DNA from 3 places in the Massilia aerilata genome. Region 3 is predicted to be linked to each of the others. Evidence: predicted binding sites of a transcription regulator. Region 3 holds the regulator's gene; each other region holds the start of a gene.
The links. Region 3 encodes LexA, which represses DNA repair genes until DNA is damaged. Its sites were predicted from a motif close to ACTGTATNNNNATACAGT; they were not measured.
Positions count from the first base shown of each region.

Region 1 (5,324 bases), on a different contig from region 3:
CTGGCCTTCCGGGCTGGTCTGGTGGGTGACGAGCTGCATGCCCATGATCTGGTTCGCGTACTCGCGCACCTGGTCGATCGACTTGGCAACCTTCACGCCGCCGCCCTTGCCGCGGCCGCCAGCATGGATCTGCGCCTTGACTACCCAGACCGGGCCGCCCAGCTCTTCAGCTGCCTTGACGGCTTCGTCCACCGACATGCACGGAATGCCGCGCGGAACGGTCACTCCGAACTTTCGGAGGATCTCTTTGCCTTGATACTCATGGATTTTCATGCTGGCTTCCCTTCTTCGTTTACTGATGTGAATACGGTTGGATAAATAAAAATACTACCCCGATACCACCTTCAAGGCCCAGCGCGGGTAGTACTTCGCGACGGCGGGGCCGTCGGTGCGCAGCGCGTGGCAGCGGTCGAGTTCATATGGACGCTCGGCCGATTGCGCGGCTTCGCGATTTTCCATGGCTTCGTCGGCAAAGGCCTGGATTGCCGCGGTGGGCAGGACCTGTGCCAGCTCGGTCAAGTGGGTGCATCCGAGGACACCGGACAGGCGGTCCTTCAGGTGCAGCCGGAAATGTTTCATCAGCGACAAGCCGATCAGTTTTTTGTAAGCGGGCGCGATGGTGTCGCAATAACCGGGATAGGGTACGGCATCCGACGAAGCTTCGGCGTCCGTGACAAGCATGTCGCGGTCGATGGTCACGCGCAGCTTGAGGTCGTGCACAGGCAGGCCGCCCGGACGTTGGCCGGAAGGCAGTTCGATATCGTGGGTCTTGATGTCGCGAATGCAGGCGTCGAGGTCCCACAGCCCATCGTCGCGCGCGTACGCTTCGACGGTAATGGCGCGCGTGTGCCTTAGCTTACGCGGAGCGGGGGATGACAGGGGCATAAACACCAATGCCGGAATGCGGCGAAAAAAGTATGCAGCCGTTGTGCCTGATGCACGTTGCCGCAGCTTCTACGGCAACAACCGCTCTTGCGGCGCTGCTTAAACCATGAAAGTTTAGCACAGGGCGCTGGCGGATGCACCCGGCTGCTGATTTTGTAGGCAGTTTTGCAAGGAAGATAAAGAGAATTGTTGTGTTCCAAGCGCACAGCGTCATTCCGCCGTTGAGGAGACGTGCCAGGGCACGTCGGCGGATGGCGCTGTGCGCTTGGGCCTCCCGCGTCTAACAAAGCCCTCATGGCGGCGTTGCTCCGTCTCGCCGTACTAACGTACTGTCTTCGACGGTGCGCCTTGCCCTGAGGGCTTTGTTAGACGCGTTAAGGATGACGCGTTGAGGATCAGGACTCGTCGTCCTCGTCCCGTCCCTGCATGGCGCTGCGGATCGCGCCCTGCGAAAAACCACGCGCCATCAGGAAGCGCATTTGTTTACTACGTTCTTCGGCGTCCTGCGGGACCCGGTCGAACTTGCGGCGCCATACTTCGCGGGCGCGGGCAACTTCGGTTTCTTTCAGGCCGGACTTGAGCTCGTCGAGATCCTCGCCCTTCACCCCATGCTGCTGGAGTTCGGCCAGCACGCGGCTGTTGCCGTAGCGGCCGGCACGCCGGTGCACCAGGGATTCGGCGAAGCGTTCCTGCGACAGCCAGTTGTTCTTTTCAAGGAAATCGAGAAGGGCTTCGACATCGTCACCCTCCTCGGCATAGCGAGACAGCTTGCGCCCCAGCTCGAGCCGGCTGTGCTCGCGCATCGAAAGGTATTTCAATGCGCGCGCTTTCAGACTAAGGACCTGCCTCACTGGGGCGCCAACAAACGCTTACTCGTCGGCAGCGGCTGCCACGGCGGCCGGCGCTTCACCGGCAGCCACTGGCGCCAGTTCGCGCACGCCCAGGGCGGCACGGACCTTGTTTTCGATCTCGCGCGCCAGGGCCGGGCGGTCTTTCAGGAACTGACGTGCATTGTCCTTGCCCTGACCGATACGCTCGCCACCGTAGCTGTACCACGAGCCCGCCTTCTCGACGATCTTGTTGTCCACGCCCAGGTCGATGATCTCGCCTTCGCGGGAAGTGCCTTCGCCATACAGGATGTCGAAGTGGGCTTCCTTGAACGGCGGCGCGATCTTGTTCTTGACGACCTTGACCTTGGTTTCGTTACCGATCACCTCGTCGCCGGACTTGATCGAACCGGTACGGCGGATGTCCATGCGCACGGAGGCGTAGAACTTCAGCGCGTTACCGCCGGTGGTGGTTTCCGGGCTGCCGAACATGACGCCGATCTTCATACGGATCTGGTTAATGAAGATCACCAGGGTGTTCGTACGGTTGATCGAGCCGGTCAGCTTGCGCAGCGCCTGCGACATCAGACGGGCTTGCAGGCCCGGCAGGGAGTCGCCCATGTCGCCTTCGATCTCGGCGCGCGGGGTCAGTGCCGCCACCGAGTCGATGACCACCAGGTCGACGCTGCCCGAGCGCACCAGCGCATCGGTGATTTCGAGGGCCTGCTCGCCGGTGTCCGGCTGCGAGATCAGCAGCTCGTCCAGCTTGATGCCCAGCTTTTGCGCATAGCCGACGTCCAGCGCGTGCTCGGCGTCGATGAAGGCGCAGGTGCCGCCCAGCTTTTGCATCTGGGCGATGGTTTGCAGGGTCAGCGTGGTTTTACCCGACGACTCCGGACCGTAGATCTCGACGATACGGCCGCGCGGCAGGCCGCCGACGCCCAGGGCGATGTCCAGGCCCAGCGAGCCGGTGGACACGGTCTGCACTTCCTCGACCGGCGCGTTGGCGTCCATGCGCATGACCGAGCCCTTGCCGAACTGCTTTTCGATCTGCGCGAGGGCTGCTGCCAGCGCCTTGCCCTTCTCTGCTGCGTTTACTGCGGATTTTTTGTCGTCCATAACTTTCTTTCTGTCCTAGAGTGAACCAAGATAAGGGCCGCTCGCGCGATTTCAATAGGAAGTACTGTATAAAATCCCAGTGGTTTTGGCAAGCGATATTTACTGCCGTTTGACGCAATCGACATGTTGCGAAAGATCACACACAATATGCAAGCAATCAGGGTCCAACCAACAACCGAGGGTAACAGAGATGCGTATTTTACTAGCCGAGGATGATAGCGTACTCGCCGATGGCCTGACGCGCTCCCTGCGCCAGTCCGGCTATGCCATCGATTGCGTCAAGAACGGCCAGGATGCCGACACCGCGCTCTCGACCCAGGAGTTCGATTTGCTGATCCTCGACCTCGGCCTGCCGAAGCTGTCCGGGCTCGACGTGCTGCGCCGCCTGCGCGCGCGCGGCTCCCTGCTGCCGGTGCTGATCCTCACCGCGGCCGACTCGATCGAGCAGCGCGTGGGCGGCCTCGACGCCGGCGCCGACGACTACATGGCCAAGCCCTTCGCCCTGTCGGAACTGGAAGCGCGGGTGCGCGCCCTGACCCGGCGCGGCCAGGGCGGCGGCTCGACCGTGATCCGCCACGGCCCGCTGGCCTACGACCAGGTCGGCCGCAGCGCCTACATCGACGACCAGATGCTGGACCTGTCGGCGCGCGAACTCGGCCTGCTCGAGATCCTGCTGGCGCGCACCGGGCGCCTGGTGTCCAAGGAACAGCTGGTCGACCACCTGTGCGAATGGGGCGAGGAAGTGTCGAACAACGCCATCGAGGTCTATGTGCACCGCCTGCGCAAGAAGATCGAAACCGGCGGCATCCGCATCGCCACCGTGCGCGGCCTGGGCTACTGCCTTGAGCGCTATTCCGACGGCGCGCGCAAGACTGCCCAGTGAGGTCCCTGAAGCGGCGCCGCGCGCCCGAGCCCGTCGCCGGCTACGACACGGCGCTCGAGCCTGCGCTTGAACCGGTGTATGTGCCGCCGCCCCCCGAGGCCGAAGAGAGCATCCAGCACTCGCTGTTCGGCGAGATCCTCGACTGGATGCTGGCGCCGCTGCTGCTGCTGTGGCCGATGAGCATCGCCATCACCTACCTGGTGGCGAAATCGATCGCCAACCAACCCTTCGACCATGCGCTGGAAGACAGCGTCACCGTGCTGGCCCAGCAGGTCAAGGAAGTGAACGGCAAGGTGGTGGCGCGCCTGCCCGGCAGCGCGCGCGACATCCTGCGCGCCGACGACGTCGACAGCGTTTACTTCCAGATCACCGGGCCGCGCAACGAAGTCATCGACGGCGACCGCGAGCTGCCGCTGCCGCCGCTGGACGACGCCGAGCGCAGCGGCCGCGTCCACTTCCGCAACGAGAGCCTGCACGGCACGCCGGTGCGGGTCGCCTATGCCTGGGTCAAGCTCCAGCCGCTGCTCGATGCCGGCGCCGCCAGTCCGGAAGCGCGCCTGGCCGTGGTGCAGGTGGCGGAGACGCTGGAAAAGCGCGCCCAGCTGGCCAACGAGATCATCAAGGGCGTGATCCTGCCCCAGTTCATCATCCTGCCCGTGATCCTGGCCCTGGTCTGGTTCGCGCTGTCGCGGGGACTGTCGCCGCTGGCCCAGCTGCAGGAGCGGATCCGCGCACGGCCGCCGGACGATCTGTCGCCCATCGATTCGCGCCAGGTGCCGGAAGAGATCTCGCCGCTGGTGGGTTCGCTGAACGACATGCTGGCGCGCCTGGCGCACACCATCGACGCCCAGAAGCGTTTCATTGCCGACGCCGCGCACCAGATGAAGACCCCGCTGGCCGGCATGCGCATGCAGTCCGAACTGGCCCTGCGCCAGGTCGATCCGGAAGAGATCCATCGCTCGCTGGAGCAGCTGGCGAAGAGTTCGGAATCGGCGACGCGCCTGGTGAACCAGTTATTGGCGCTGGCGCGCGCCGAGAACCAGCCGCATGCCGGCCTGGCGCTGGAGCCGCTCGACCTGGCGGCGCTCGCGCGCAGCGTGGTGCAGGACTGGGTGACGGCGTCCTTCGTCCACGAGATCGACCTCGGTTACGAGGACCCGGACGGCGCGCTGGAAATCGCCGGCAGCGCGATGATGCTGCGCGAGCTGCTGTCGAACCTGATCGACAATGCGTTGCGCTATACACCCGCAGGCGGCAGCGTCACCGTGCGCGTGCGCAGCGATGGCGAGCTGGCCCTGCTCGAGGTCGAGGACACCGGCCCCGGCATCGCGCCGGGCGAGCGTCCGCGCGTGTTCGAGCGCTTCTACCGCATCCTCGGCTCCAGCGCCTCCGGCTCCGGCCTCGGTCTGGCGATCGTGCGCGAGATCGCGCAGCAGCACGGCGCCGAGATCGAGATCTTCAACAACCCGCGCAGCATCCAGAAAAAATACCCGGGCAGCCTGTTCCGCCTGAGCTTCCCACCCTTACCCGCACCGCTAGAACCCGATGCCGACTGACAGCGCCTCCCCACCTCCCCCGCCGCCGCGCGAACGCATCCTCGCCGCCCGCGC
Region 1 covers NZ_JBHSMZ010000017.1:28,166-33,489, forward strand. The annotation lists gene sucC (ADP-forming succinate--CoA ligase subunit beta) at 1-273, opposite strand, end outside; gene ACFPO9_RS22365 (DUF2889 domain-containing protein) at 328-885, opposite strand; gene recX (recombination regulator RecX) at 1,281-1,736, opposite strand; gene recA (recombinase RecA) at 1,755-2,831, opposite strand; gene ACFPO9_RS22380 (response regulator) at 3,022-3,714, shown strand; gene ACFPO9_RS22385 (sensor histidine kinase) at 3,711-5,270, shown strand; gene ACFPO9_RS22390 (DUF4212 domain-containing protein) at 5,260-5,324, shown strand, end outside.
Region 1: a site for LexA is predicted at 2,895-2,912, ahead of recA (recombinase RecA). Genes of this name have one in related genera too.

Region 2 (5,324 bases), on a different contig from region 3:
AGCCGCCTGGAAGGATGCCGATGTGGCGCGCCTGCAGCTGCTGGGCGACGTGCTGGCCGGCTCGAAGAGCGCGCGCCTGGACAAGCGCCTGGTGTACGAAAAGGGCCTCGCCACCAGCGTGTCCGCCGGCGTGGGGGACAGCGAATTGGGCGGCAGCTTCGGCATCACCGTCACCTTGAAAAACGGCGCCGACCAGGCTGAAGTCGAACGTGAAGTCGACCGCATCGTGAATGAACTGCTGGAGAAGGGCCCGACCGCCGAGGAACTGGCGCGCGTGAAAACCCGCGAGCTGGCCGACTTCTCGCGCGGTCTCGAGCGCCTGGGCGGCTTCGGCGGCCGCGCCGACGTGCTGGCCGAGAGCATGACCTATGGCGGCAGCCCAGACGCCTACCTGACCCGCCTGGAGCAGATGGCGAACGCCACCCCGGCCGAAGTCAAGGCCGCCGGCAACCGTTGGCTGCGCGCCCATCATTACACGATGACGGTGAAGCCGTTCGCGAAACTGGCCGGCGTGAAGTCGAGCTTCGACCGCAAGCAGTTGCCAGCCCTGGGCCAGGCGCCCGACGTCAGTTTCCCGGCCATGCAGCGCGCGCAGCTGAAGAACGGCCTGAAGGTCGTGCTGCTGGAACGCCATGGCGCGCCGATCGTCAACGCCGCGCTGGTGCTGGACGCCGGCGCCGCCGCCGACCCGGCCGGCAAGGAAGGCCTGGCTTCGCTGTCGCTGGGCCTGATCGACAAGGGCACCCGGACCCGCAACGCGTTCCAGCTGTCGGATGCATTGGAGTCGCTGGGCGCCGACCTCAGCACCGGCACCTCGCAGGACCAGTCGGTGGTGCGCCTGAAGGCGACCAGCGCCAGGCTGGCGCCCTCGCTGGCGCTGATGGCTGACGCCGCCCTGAACGCCACCTTCCCGCAAGACCAGGTCGAGCTGGCCAAGCAGCGCCGCCTGGCCCAGGTGGGGCAGGAAAAGGCCCAGCCGAGCGCCCTCGCGGTGCGCGTGATCCCGGGCATCCTGTACGGCGCGAATCACGCCTACGGCCGCCCGGCGACCGGCACCGAAGCCAGCACCCAGGCCCTCAGCCGCGACGACGTCGCGCGCTGGCATGACGCCTGGTTCCGTCCGGGCAGCGCGACCCTGGTCGTGGCCGGCGACACCACCCTGGACAAGCTGATGCCGGCGCTGGAGTCGAGCTTCGGCAAGTGGCAGGCCGGCAGCGCGCCCGCCAAGCAGGTGCCGAGCGTGCCGGCCACCGCGGGCAAGCGCGTCTACCTGATCGACAAGCCGGAAGCGCCGCAGTCGACCATCGTCGCCGCCCACGTCTCGCTGCCTTCGGGCCAGCCGGACGAGCTGGCGATCCAGGCCGTGATGCACAACTTCGGCGGCATGGCGACCTCGCGCCTGAACCGCAACCTGCGCCTGGATAAACACTGGAGCTACGGCACCACCGCGCGCATGATCGACATGCGCGGCCAGCGCAGCTTCCTGGCGCTGGCGCCGGTGCAGACCGACAAGACCGTCGAAGCGATGCAGGAAGTGGCGAAAGAGATCCGCGACATCGCCGGCCAGCGTCCGATCGCCGGCGAAGAGTTCGACAGCGTGATGCGCAACGTGACCTCGCGCCTGCCGGGCCGCTTCGCCACGCTGGATGCGCTGGAAGGCGCGGCCATCACCAGCATCAACCTCGGCCTGCCGGACGATTACTGGAGCCGCTACGCCGGCGGCATGCGCTCGCTGGATGACAAGCAGCTGGCCGGCGCCGCCACGCGCTACGTGCACCCGGACGAAGTCGTATGGCTGGTGATCGGCGACCTGCGGAAGGTCGAGCCGGGCATCCGCAAGCTGGGCTGGGGCGAGGTGACGGTGCTGGACGCGGACGGCAAGCCGGTCCGCTAAGCCGGCTCAGGCCGGGCTCGAGGTCCGGTGCAGGAAAGCGTCGATCGCCCGTGAAGTGGCGCTCGACGCGCTGACGTGCGGACAGTGGCCTTCGTCGTCGATGACGCGCAGGCTGCTGTTCGGCAGGTGGCGCAGCATGTAGTCGCCGACTTCGCGCGGGACGATCAGGTCGTCGCTGCATTGCAGGATCAGCGACGGCACGGTCGTGTGCAGCAGGTCGGCGCGGTGATCGGACAGGAAGGTCGCGCGCCCGAAATGGCGTGCGATACCCTGGTCGTTGCGCATGAAGCTGGCCAGCAGCTCCTTGGTCAGTTCGGGGCGCAAGCCGCCCATCAGGATCGGGGCCATGCGCTGCGACCAGCTCGGGAAGTCGGCTTCCATCAAGCCCAGCATGGCTTCCATGTCCTCGCGATTGAAGCCGCCCACGTAATCGCCGTCGTTGATATAGCAGGGCGACGGACCCACCATCACCTGCGCCGCGAAGCGCTCGGGCGCCTTGTTCGCCGCCAGCAGGCCGATCATGGCGCTGACCGAATGGCCGACGAAGACCACCGGCCCGGCCGAGCAGGCCTCAAGGATCTCCAGCAGATCGTCGGCATGGCCATGCAGGCTGGCGTGGCGCGTGCGATCGTAGGCCGAGCGGTCGGAGGCGCCGCTGCCGGTCAGGTCGTACAGGATGGTGCGAAAGCGGTCCTGGTAGGCCGGGGCGAGGAAACGCCACATGGTCTGGTCGCAGCCGAGGCCATGCGCGAACACCATGGTCGCGTCGCCGGTGCCCCCAATGTGGAGGTTATTGCGGTATTGGACAGACATCGTTCATCAAATTCGTCAAAAAGAGACATTGCAAACTCGCATATTCTCGCACATTGCATACGTGCGTCCACGCACCGCCGCGCGAATCGGAACTGCGTTATACTGTTCATCCATACAGTATTTGCTGAAAAATGGAACTCAAAGACAAGCTCGAGATCCTCGCCGACGCCGCCAAATATGACGCTTCCTGCGCCAGCAGCGGGGCGCCGAAGCGCGATTCGTTCGACAAGGATGGCCTGGGCGCCACCAATGGCATGGGCATCTGCCACAGCTACACGCCGGACGGCCGCTGCGTATCGCTGCTGAAAATCCTGCTGACCAATTTCTGCATCTACGATTGCCAGTATTGCGTCAACCGCCGGACCTCGAACGTGCCGCGCGCGCGCTTCTCGGTCGACGAAGTGGTCAAGCTGACCCAGGATTTTTACCTGCGCAACTACATCGACGGGCTCTTCCTCAGTTCCGGCATTATCCAGTCCAGCGACTACACGATGGAGCAGCTGGTCGAGGTGGCGCGGCGCCTGCGCGAAGAGCACAAATTCCGCGGCTACATCCACCTCAAAACCATCCCGGATGCCGATCCGCGCCTGATCGAACTGGCCGGCAAGTACGCCGACCGGCTGTCGGTGAACATCGAGCTGCCGACCCAGGACAGCGTGGCGCGCCTGGCGCCCGAAAAGAACGTCCACACCATCAAGCTGGCGATGGGCTCGATCCGCACCAGGCTGGATGAAAAGGACGAGCACCCGAAAGCGCCTGTGTTCGCGCCGGCCGGGCAGAGCACCCAGATGATCGTCGGCGCCGACGCCAGCGACGACCAGACCATCCTGAATACGGCCCAGACCCTGTACGGCTCGTACAAGTTAAAAAGGGTTTACTACTCGGCCTTCAGCCCGATCCCGCAGAGTCCCAGCAGCGTGCCCTCGGCGCCGCCGCCGCTGCTGCGCGAGCATCGCCTCTACCAGGCCGATTTCCTCTTGCGCGGCTACGGTTTTACCGCCGGCGAACTGATGCCGGCCGCCGGCAACCTGGCGCTCGACATCGACCCCAAGCTGGCTTGGGCGCTCGCCAATCGCGATCACTTCCCGCTCGACCTGAACCGCGCGGACGAGAGCATGATCGCGCGCGTGCCCGGCATCGGCCTACGCTCGGCCAAGCGCCTCATCGACCTGCGCCGGCTGCGCCGCATCCGCTGGGAAGACCTGTCGCGCCTGCGCTGCAGCCTGAAAAAGCTGGCGCCCTTCGTGGTCACCGCCGACTACAAGCCGGCGCAAGGCGCGGCATCCTCCGAACTGCTGCGGCGGAACATGGCCGACGCGCCGCAGCAGATGAATCTGTGGCCGGAGTTGCAGGCGGCATGAGCGCCATCGACCAGCTGCGCGCAGGCCAGCCGCTGCTGGTCGAGACTTTCGCCGAATGGCGCGAGGCGGCGCGCGAGCTGCTGGTCCACGACGTGCCGCCGGAAGCGGTCACCTGGAGCACGCCGTATGCGGGCGGCGACCTGTTCTCGGGTGCGCCGCCCACGGCTGGGCAGCCGCATACTCCAGCCGGCATACCGCCTGCCGCGTCAAGCAAACCCCGCCACGCGCCGCCAAGCATTCCGCGCTCGCTGATGGACATGCTGCAAAGCGCCGCCTGCTGCCGCGTGCCGGACCGCTGGGCCTTCCTGTACCGCGTCATCTGGCGCTGGCAGCAGGGCGAGCATGACGTGCAGTCGCCGGCCGACGAAGACGGCGCGCGCCTGAATGCGATGGTGAAGGCGGTACGGCGCGAGGAGCACGACATGCATGCCTACATCCGATTCCGCGAACGCGCGCCCGAAGCCGGGCCGCCGCGCTTCGTCGCCTGGTACGAACCGCAGCACGACGTGCTGCCGCAGGTGGCGGAACACTTCGTCTCGCGCATGGGCAAGGTCAGCTGGATGATCGCCACGCCCGAAGCCAGCGTGCTGTGGGATGGACAGACGCTGCACAACACCGGCCCGCTGGTAAAAAATTCCGAGGATCTCGAAGATACGGGGGAGGCCTTGTGGCTGACCTACTACCGCAGCGTGTTCAACCCGGCGCGCCTGAACCAAGCGGTGATGCAGCAGCACATCCCCTCGCATCGCTGGAAAAATTTGCCAGAAGGCAAAATCGTGACCCACATGATTTCCGAAGCGGCGCGTGGCGCGCGCAAGGTCGGCCAGTATGAGGCGGTCGGCCAGCGCAAGGGCACCACCATCCCGATCGCCCCCGAGGATGCGCAGCCGGAGCGCCAGCAGCCTTCGAAGCTGGACGAATGCCGCCGCTGCGAGCTATGGCAGTTCGCGACCCAGGCGGTGGGCGGCGAGGGACCGAAGAAGGCGAAGATCATGTTCGTCGGCGAGCAGCCGGGCGACCAGGAGGACCTGGCCGGCCAGCCCTTCGTCGGGCCGGCCGGCAAGCTGCTCGACCAGGTCTGCGAACAGGCCGGCGTCGACCGCGACACCATCTACGTGACCAACGCCGTCAAGCATTTCAAATGGGAGCCGCGCGGCAAGCGCCGCATCCATAAAACGCCGGCGCAGAAGGAGATCGAGGCCTGCCACTACTGGCTGGACAAGGAGCTGGCCCACGTACAGCCGACCGTGATCGTG
Region 2 covers NZ_JBHSMZ010000022.1:37,298-42,621, forward strand. The annotation lists gene ACFPO9_RS23130 (M16 family metallopeptidase) at 1-1,894, shown strand, start outside; gene ACFPO9_RS23135 (alpha/beta fold hydrolase) at 1,901-2,707, opposite strand; gene ACFPO9_RS23140 (putative DNA modification/repair radical SAM protein) at 2,839-4,068, shown strand; gene ACFPO9_RS23145 (UdgX family uracil-DNA binding protein) at 4,065-5,324, shown strand, end outside.
Region 2: a site for LexA is predicted at 2,809-2,826, ahead of ACFPO9_RS23140 (putative DNA modification/repair radical SAM protein). Genes of this name have one in related genera too.

Region 3 (5,324 bases):
CGAGCTGGCCGATCGAGCCCAGCATACGCATCGCCAGCTGGGTGCCGCCCATCTCCATCGAGAAGATCGCGACCGGCAGGCCGGCCTCGACGGCGACGGCTTCGCCGATGTTGACCGAGAACGCGGTCTTGCCCATCGACGGACGGCCGGCGACGATCACGAGGTCGCCCGGCTGCAGGCCGGAGGTCATCTTGTCGAGGTCGATGAAGCCGGTCGGGACGCCGGTGATCTCGCCCTGGTTTTCGCGGCTGTAGAGTTCGTCGATACGCTCGACCACCTGGGTCAGCAGCGGCTGCACCGGCAGCCAGCCCTGGGCGCCGCGGGCGCCCTGCTCCGCGATCGCGAAGATGCGCGATTCGGCCTCGTCGAGGATCTGCTTGACCTCGGCGCCCTGCGGATTGAAGGCCTTGGCCGAGACTTCGTCGGCCACGGTGATGAGCTGGCGCAGCACGCCGCGGTCGCGCACGATCTCGGCGTAACGGCGGATGTTGGCGGCGGACGGCGTATTCTGCGCCATCGCGTTGAGGTACTGCAGCCCGCCCACTTCCTCGGCCTTGCCGAGCTGGACGAGCGACTCGTACACGGTGATCACGTCGGCGGGCTTGCCGGCGTTGATCAGGCGGACCATCTGTTCGAAGATGATCCGGTGGTCATAGCGGTAGAAGTCCTCCGCATGCATGAAGTCGGCAATACGGTCCCACGCCGCGTTATCGCGCAGCAGGCCGCCGATGACGGACTGTTCTGCTTCGATGGAATGCGGGGGAATGCGGAGCGACTCGATCTGCGGGTCTGCTGGGGTGTTCATGGGCGACATTATACCTTTTCCGCATCACCGGCTGAAATGATTGGTGATTTTCCAAGCATAAAATTGCAACACAGAAAAGCTGCGTTTTTTTTGGCATTGCCAAAAAAAACTCCCCGCGGAGGCGGGGACCCAGTTCTGTTTGCGCTACGTTAGCGCCGGCAAAATTGGATCCCCGCCTGCGCGGGGACGACGGGTGTTACTTAAGCTTGCTTAATTAAGCAGCTTCGCCAACCACGGACACGGTCACGTCGACAACGACGTCGGTGTGCAGGGCGACGGCAACCGGGTGCTCGCCGGTGGTCTTCAGCGGGCCGGTCGGCATGCGGACGTTGGCCTTCTCGACGGCGAAACCTTGCTTGCTCAGGGCTTCAGCGATGTCGAAGTTGGTCACGGAACCGAACAGGCGGCCATCGACGCCGGCTTTCTGGGCGATGGTGATGGTCATGCCGTTCAGCTTCTCGCCCTGGCCTTGTGCGGCTGCCAGCTTCTCGGCGGCTGCCTTTTCCAGTTCGGCGCGCTTGACTTCGAATTCGGCCACGGCCGATTCGGTTGCACGGCGGGCTTTCTTTTGCGGGATCAGGAAGTTACGTGCGTAACCGTCCTTGACCTTGACCACGTCGCCCAGGTTACCGACGTTGACGACTTTTTCCAGCAGGATGATTTGCATATTATTCTCCAGTATACGTGTCGTGACCGACGATTAAGCGTTGTGCAGGTCGGTGTACGGCAGCAGGGCCAGGTAGCGGGCGCGCTTGATGGCGGTGTCCACTTGGCGCTGGTAGTGCGCCTTGGTACCGGTCAGGCGTGCCGGCATGATCTTGCCGTTTTCCTGGACGAAATCCTTCAGGGTGTCGACGTCTTTGTAGTCAACCTGTTCCACGCCTGCAGCGGTGAAGCGGCAGAATTTCTTGCGCTTGAACAGCGGGTTCTGCTGTTTGCGCTTCAGTTTTTCTTTGGCCTTGTTTTTGTCGAACTTTTTACCGAATGCCATTTTTGGCTCCTGTATCTAATCTAAATGAATTCAATGATGTGAAACACCAGGGCTTTGCTGTTGCGGTTCTTCCTCGCGAGGAAACCCTTGAACTGGTAGACGGCGCCCAGTTCGGCATCGGCAAACCGGCTTGAAATATCGCCCGCGGCCAGCGCGGAAATCTCAAACTCGACCTGCCTGGCAATCCCTGCCTCGGTCTGCTGCGATCCATGTTGCAGGATGCCGCTGACGATGGGGATGCCGGCCGGGGTATATCGCAAGGTATCGCGCTCGGCGATGCTTGCAACCAGCAACAACGCGTTCACTGCCCTCTGCGCTTCACTTTCCGAAGAAATTAAGCAGCAGCGGCCGGAGCAGCAGCCTGCTCGGCACGGTGGCTCTTGGCTGCGTCTTCGCGCTGGACCGATTTCATCATCGGCGACGGTGCGGTTTCAGCCTTCTTCATCTTGACGGTCAGATGACGCAGCACGGCATCATTGAATTTGAATGCGGTTTCCAGCTCGACCAGGGTCTCGTTGTCGCACTCGATGTTCATGCAGATGTAGTGTGCCTTCGGCAGCTTCTGGATCTGGTAAGCCATTTGACGGCGGCCCCAGTCTTCGACACGGTGGATGTTACCGCCACGCGAGGTGACCGTGGTCTTGTAGCGCTCGATCATCGCCGGGACCTGCTCGCTCTGGTCCGGGTGGACGATAAACACGATTTCATAATGACGCATGCAACACTCCTTAAGGACGTTTAAACAAATGCCCACCTCGGCGTCAAGACGAGTGTGGGAAGGGAAAGCCCGACATTATAACCGTAAAAACGTCAAGAGCTCAATCACCATCTTCAGCGTCGGCTGCCGTGCGCCTTGCCTGCAGGTTATCGGCTGTACCCGCCCAGCAAAAAAAAGCGGCGAAAGCGGCGGATTCCCCTTGCGCCCGGCGCAATACTGTACAAAAATACAGGGTGTCGGGTGTCGCTCAGACGCTCCTTTACTTACACTTACTCGAACATGCTCAAGCTCACCGCACGGCAAGAACAGATCCTCAACCTGATCAAGGAAGCCATCGACAACACCGGCTTCCCGCCCACCCGCGCCGAAATCGCGCAGGAGCTTGGCTTCCGCTCGGCCAACGCCGCCGAGGAACACCTGCAAGCCCTGGCGCGCAAGGGCGCGATCGAAATTTCTCCCGGCACCTCGCGCGGCATCCGCCTGGTGGGCAACAGCACCGGGGCCGAAGCGGCAACGGTGCCGGCCGTCCCGGCCGCCCTGCTGATGTCGCTGCCGCTGGTCGGCCGCGTGGCCGCCGGTTCGCCCATCCTGGCCCAGGAACACGTCGAGACCACCTACTCGGTGGACCCGGCCATGTTCTCGGCCAAGCCCGACTTCCTGCTGAAGGTGAAGGGCTGGTCGATGCGCGACGCCGGCATCTGCGACGGCGACTTCCTGGCGGTCAAGAAAGTGGATTCGGCCAAGAACGGCCAGATCGTGGTCGCCCGTATCGGCGATGAAGTCACCGTCAAGCGCTACCGCAAGACCGGCGGCACCATCGAACTGCTGCCGGAAAACCCGGACTTCTCCGTCATCACGGTCGATCCGCACAGCGACGAGTTCGCGCTGGAAGGCCTGGCTGTCGGCCTGCTGCGTTCGTGGCATTGAACTGAGAGCTGCGCCGGCACTGAAATTATTTTGCCAGATGGCAAAACGCCCCGCCCGGCTTACGCCGGCGGGGCGTTGTTCATTGTGCGCGGCCGTCCTTACTTGCCGGGAGGGGCATAGTTGCCCTTGCGCGCCTCCAGCTCCTTCTCTCGCTCGGGGGTCGGCGCATTCTTGACGATCTCGTTGTGCTGGGCGACGTAGGCGTCGGTGGCGTCGCGCCAGGCCGTGAAGTCGGCCACGACCATGCGCGCGCTGATCTTGACGTCTTCCGACAGGCCTTCCTGCACCGCGTTCATATGGGCGGTGGCCTTCTCCAGCTCGGCCTTGGTCAGCAGCCCCTTGATGTCCTCTGGGATGCGCTTGGTCAGCGGGGTCACGGCGTTCAGGTGCTCGGCGTAGCGGTTGTAGCAGGCCTGCCAGGCCTGCATCTTGGCGCTGTAGCGGTCGATCTCTTCGGTCTGGCGCGACACCGCCGGGAAGCGCGGCGCCGGGCAGCGGTACTCGTCGGTGCGGACGTCGGCGCCGTCGTATTTCTCTATCCAGTAATCGAGATCGGCGCGGCGCTTGTCGCGCTGCTTGATCATCTCGAGCGAGGCGATGGCGGTGGCATTGCCCTTGGCGGCCGCCTTGCGGAACCAGCCGGTCGCCTTGTCGATGTCGATTTCACCGGCTTCGCCGTAAAAATACATCTCGCCCAGGTGCTGCTGGGCCGTCACGTTGCCGGCGTTCGCCAGCCTGGTGTATTTCTGCAGGGCTTCGGGATAGGCTTTCTTGGCGAACAGGGCGTCCGCATCGGCCAGCTCGTCGGCGCAGGCGGCGCCGGCCGCCAGCAGGGCCACGCAAAACAGGAGAGTCTTCATGGAAACAAGGCTGTGATAAAGGAAATCCATCATACCCGCACAGCCCTGCCAGCTCAACCGGCTGTTACTTTTTGCCACCCATGTTGAAACTTGCACCTTTCTGGTTGTTCCTCTGGTAGGTCTCGTTTTCCTCGCGCAGGCGGCGCTGCTCCTCTTCAAGAAGCCGTTTGCCCGACTCGGCCTTGCCGTTGGCGTCCGCCACGAACTGCTGGGTCGATGTGAACCAGGCGTCGCGGTCGCCGGTAAAGGCCAGTGCCTCGGCCTGGCGGCGGCTGATCACATTGACGGTGGCGTCGTCGACGTGGGCGCCGGCCTGCTCCACTTCTTTCGGGCTCATCAGCTTGACCACATCGGCCGGGATCCGCTTGACGCCCGGCGGCACCTGGTTCACGCTGGCCACGAAATCGTTGTAGCAGGTCTCCCAGGTCGCGATCTCGGCCTGGATCCGGTTGATCTCGTCGTTGGTTTTCGAGACAGTCGGGATTTTCGGCGCCGGGCAGGCATATTTGCCCGAGACCAGGTCCTCACCCTTGTAGCCGCTGGTCCAGAAGGCGATGTCGGCGGCGCGCTGCTCGCGCTGCTTGAGGATGTCGAGGGTCTCCTTCGCGCCGCCATGGCCGCCCGCCGCGGCCTTCTGCAGCCAGGCCTGCGACTTGGCCATGTCGACCGCGGCGCCGTCGCCGTACCAGTACATCTCGCCCAGGCGGAACTGCGCTTCGGCATTGCCGGCATTCGCCAGCTTCGTATAGATCGGCAAGGCCTTGTCGTATTCCTTCGCACGCAAGGCTTTTTCGGCATCGCCCAGTTCGTTGGCCGAGGCCATCCCGGCCGCCAGCATCAGCACGGCAAATGCAAGTCGTTTCATCGTCTCCCCTTTCCCGAAAAGTTTGGTCAAACGAAACGATAATAGACCTGCATTACCATCATGACAATACTTCCGAACGATGCCTTAAGGACATTTTTGTCCTATTTTTGTATTGATCCCGTCGAGCCAATTCTCAGCTGCCAGATTACTTTTACGGC
Region 3 covers NZ_JBHSMZ010000004.1:481,893-487,216, reverse strand. The annotation lists gene ACFPO9_RS07085 (replicative DNA helicase) at 1-805, opposite strand, end outside; gene rplI (50S ribosomal protein L9) at 1,020-1,472, opposite strand; gene rpsR (30S ribosomal protein S18) at 1,506-1,796, opposite strand; gene priB (primosomal replication protein N) at 1,817-2,101, opposite strand; gene rpsF (30S ribosomal protein S6) at 2,131-2,514, opposite strand; gene lexA (transcriptional repressor LexA) at 2,794-3,441, shown strand; gene ACFPO9_RS07055 (tetratricopeptide repeat protein) at 3,540-4,301, opposite strand; gene ACFPO9_RS07050 (SEL1-like repeat protein) at 4,366-5,166, opposite strand; gene ACFPO9_RS07045 (tetratricopeptide repeat protein) at 5,318-5,324, opposite strand, start outside.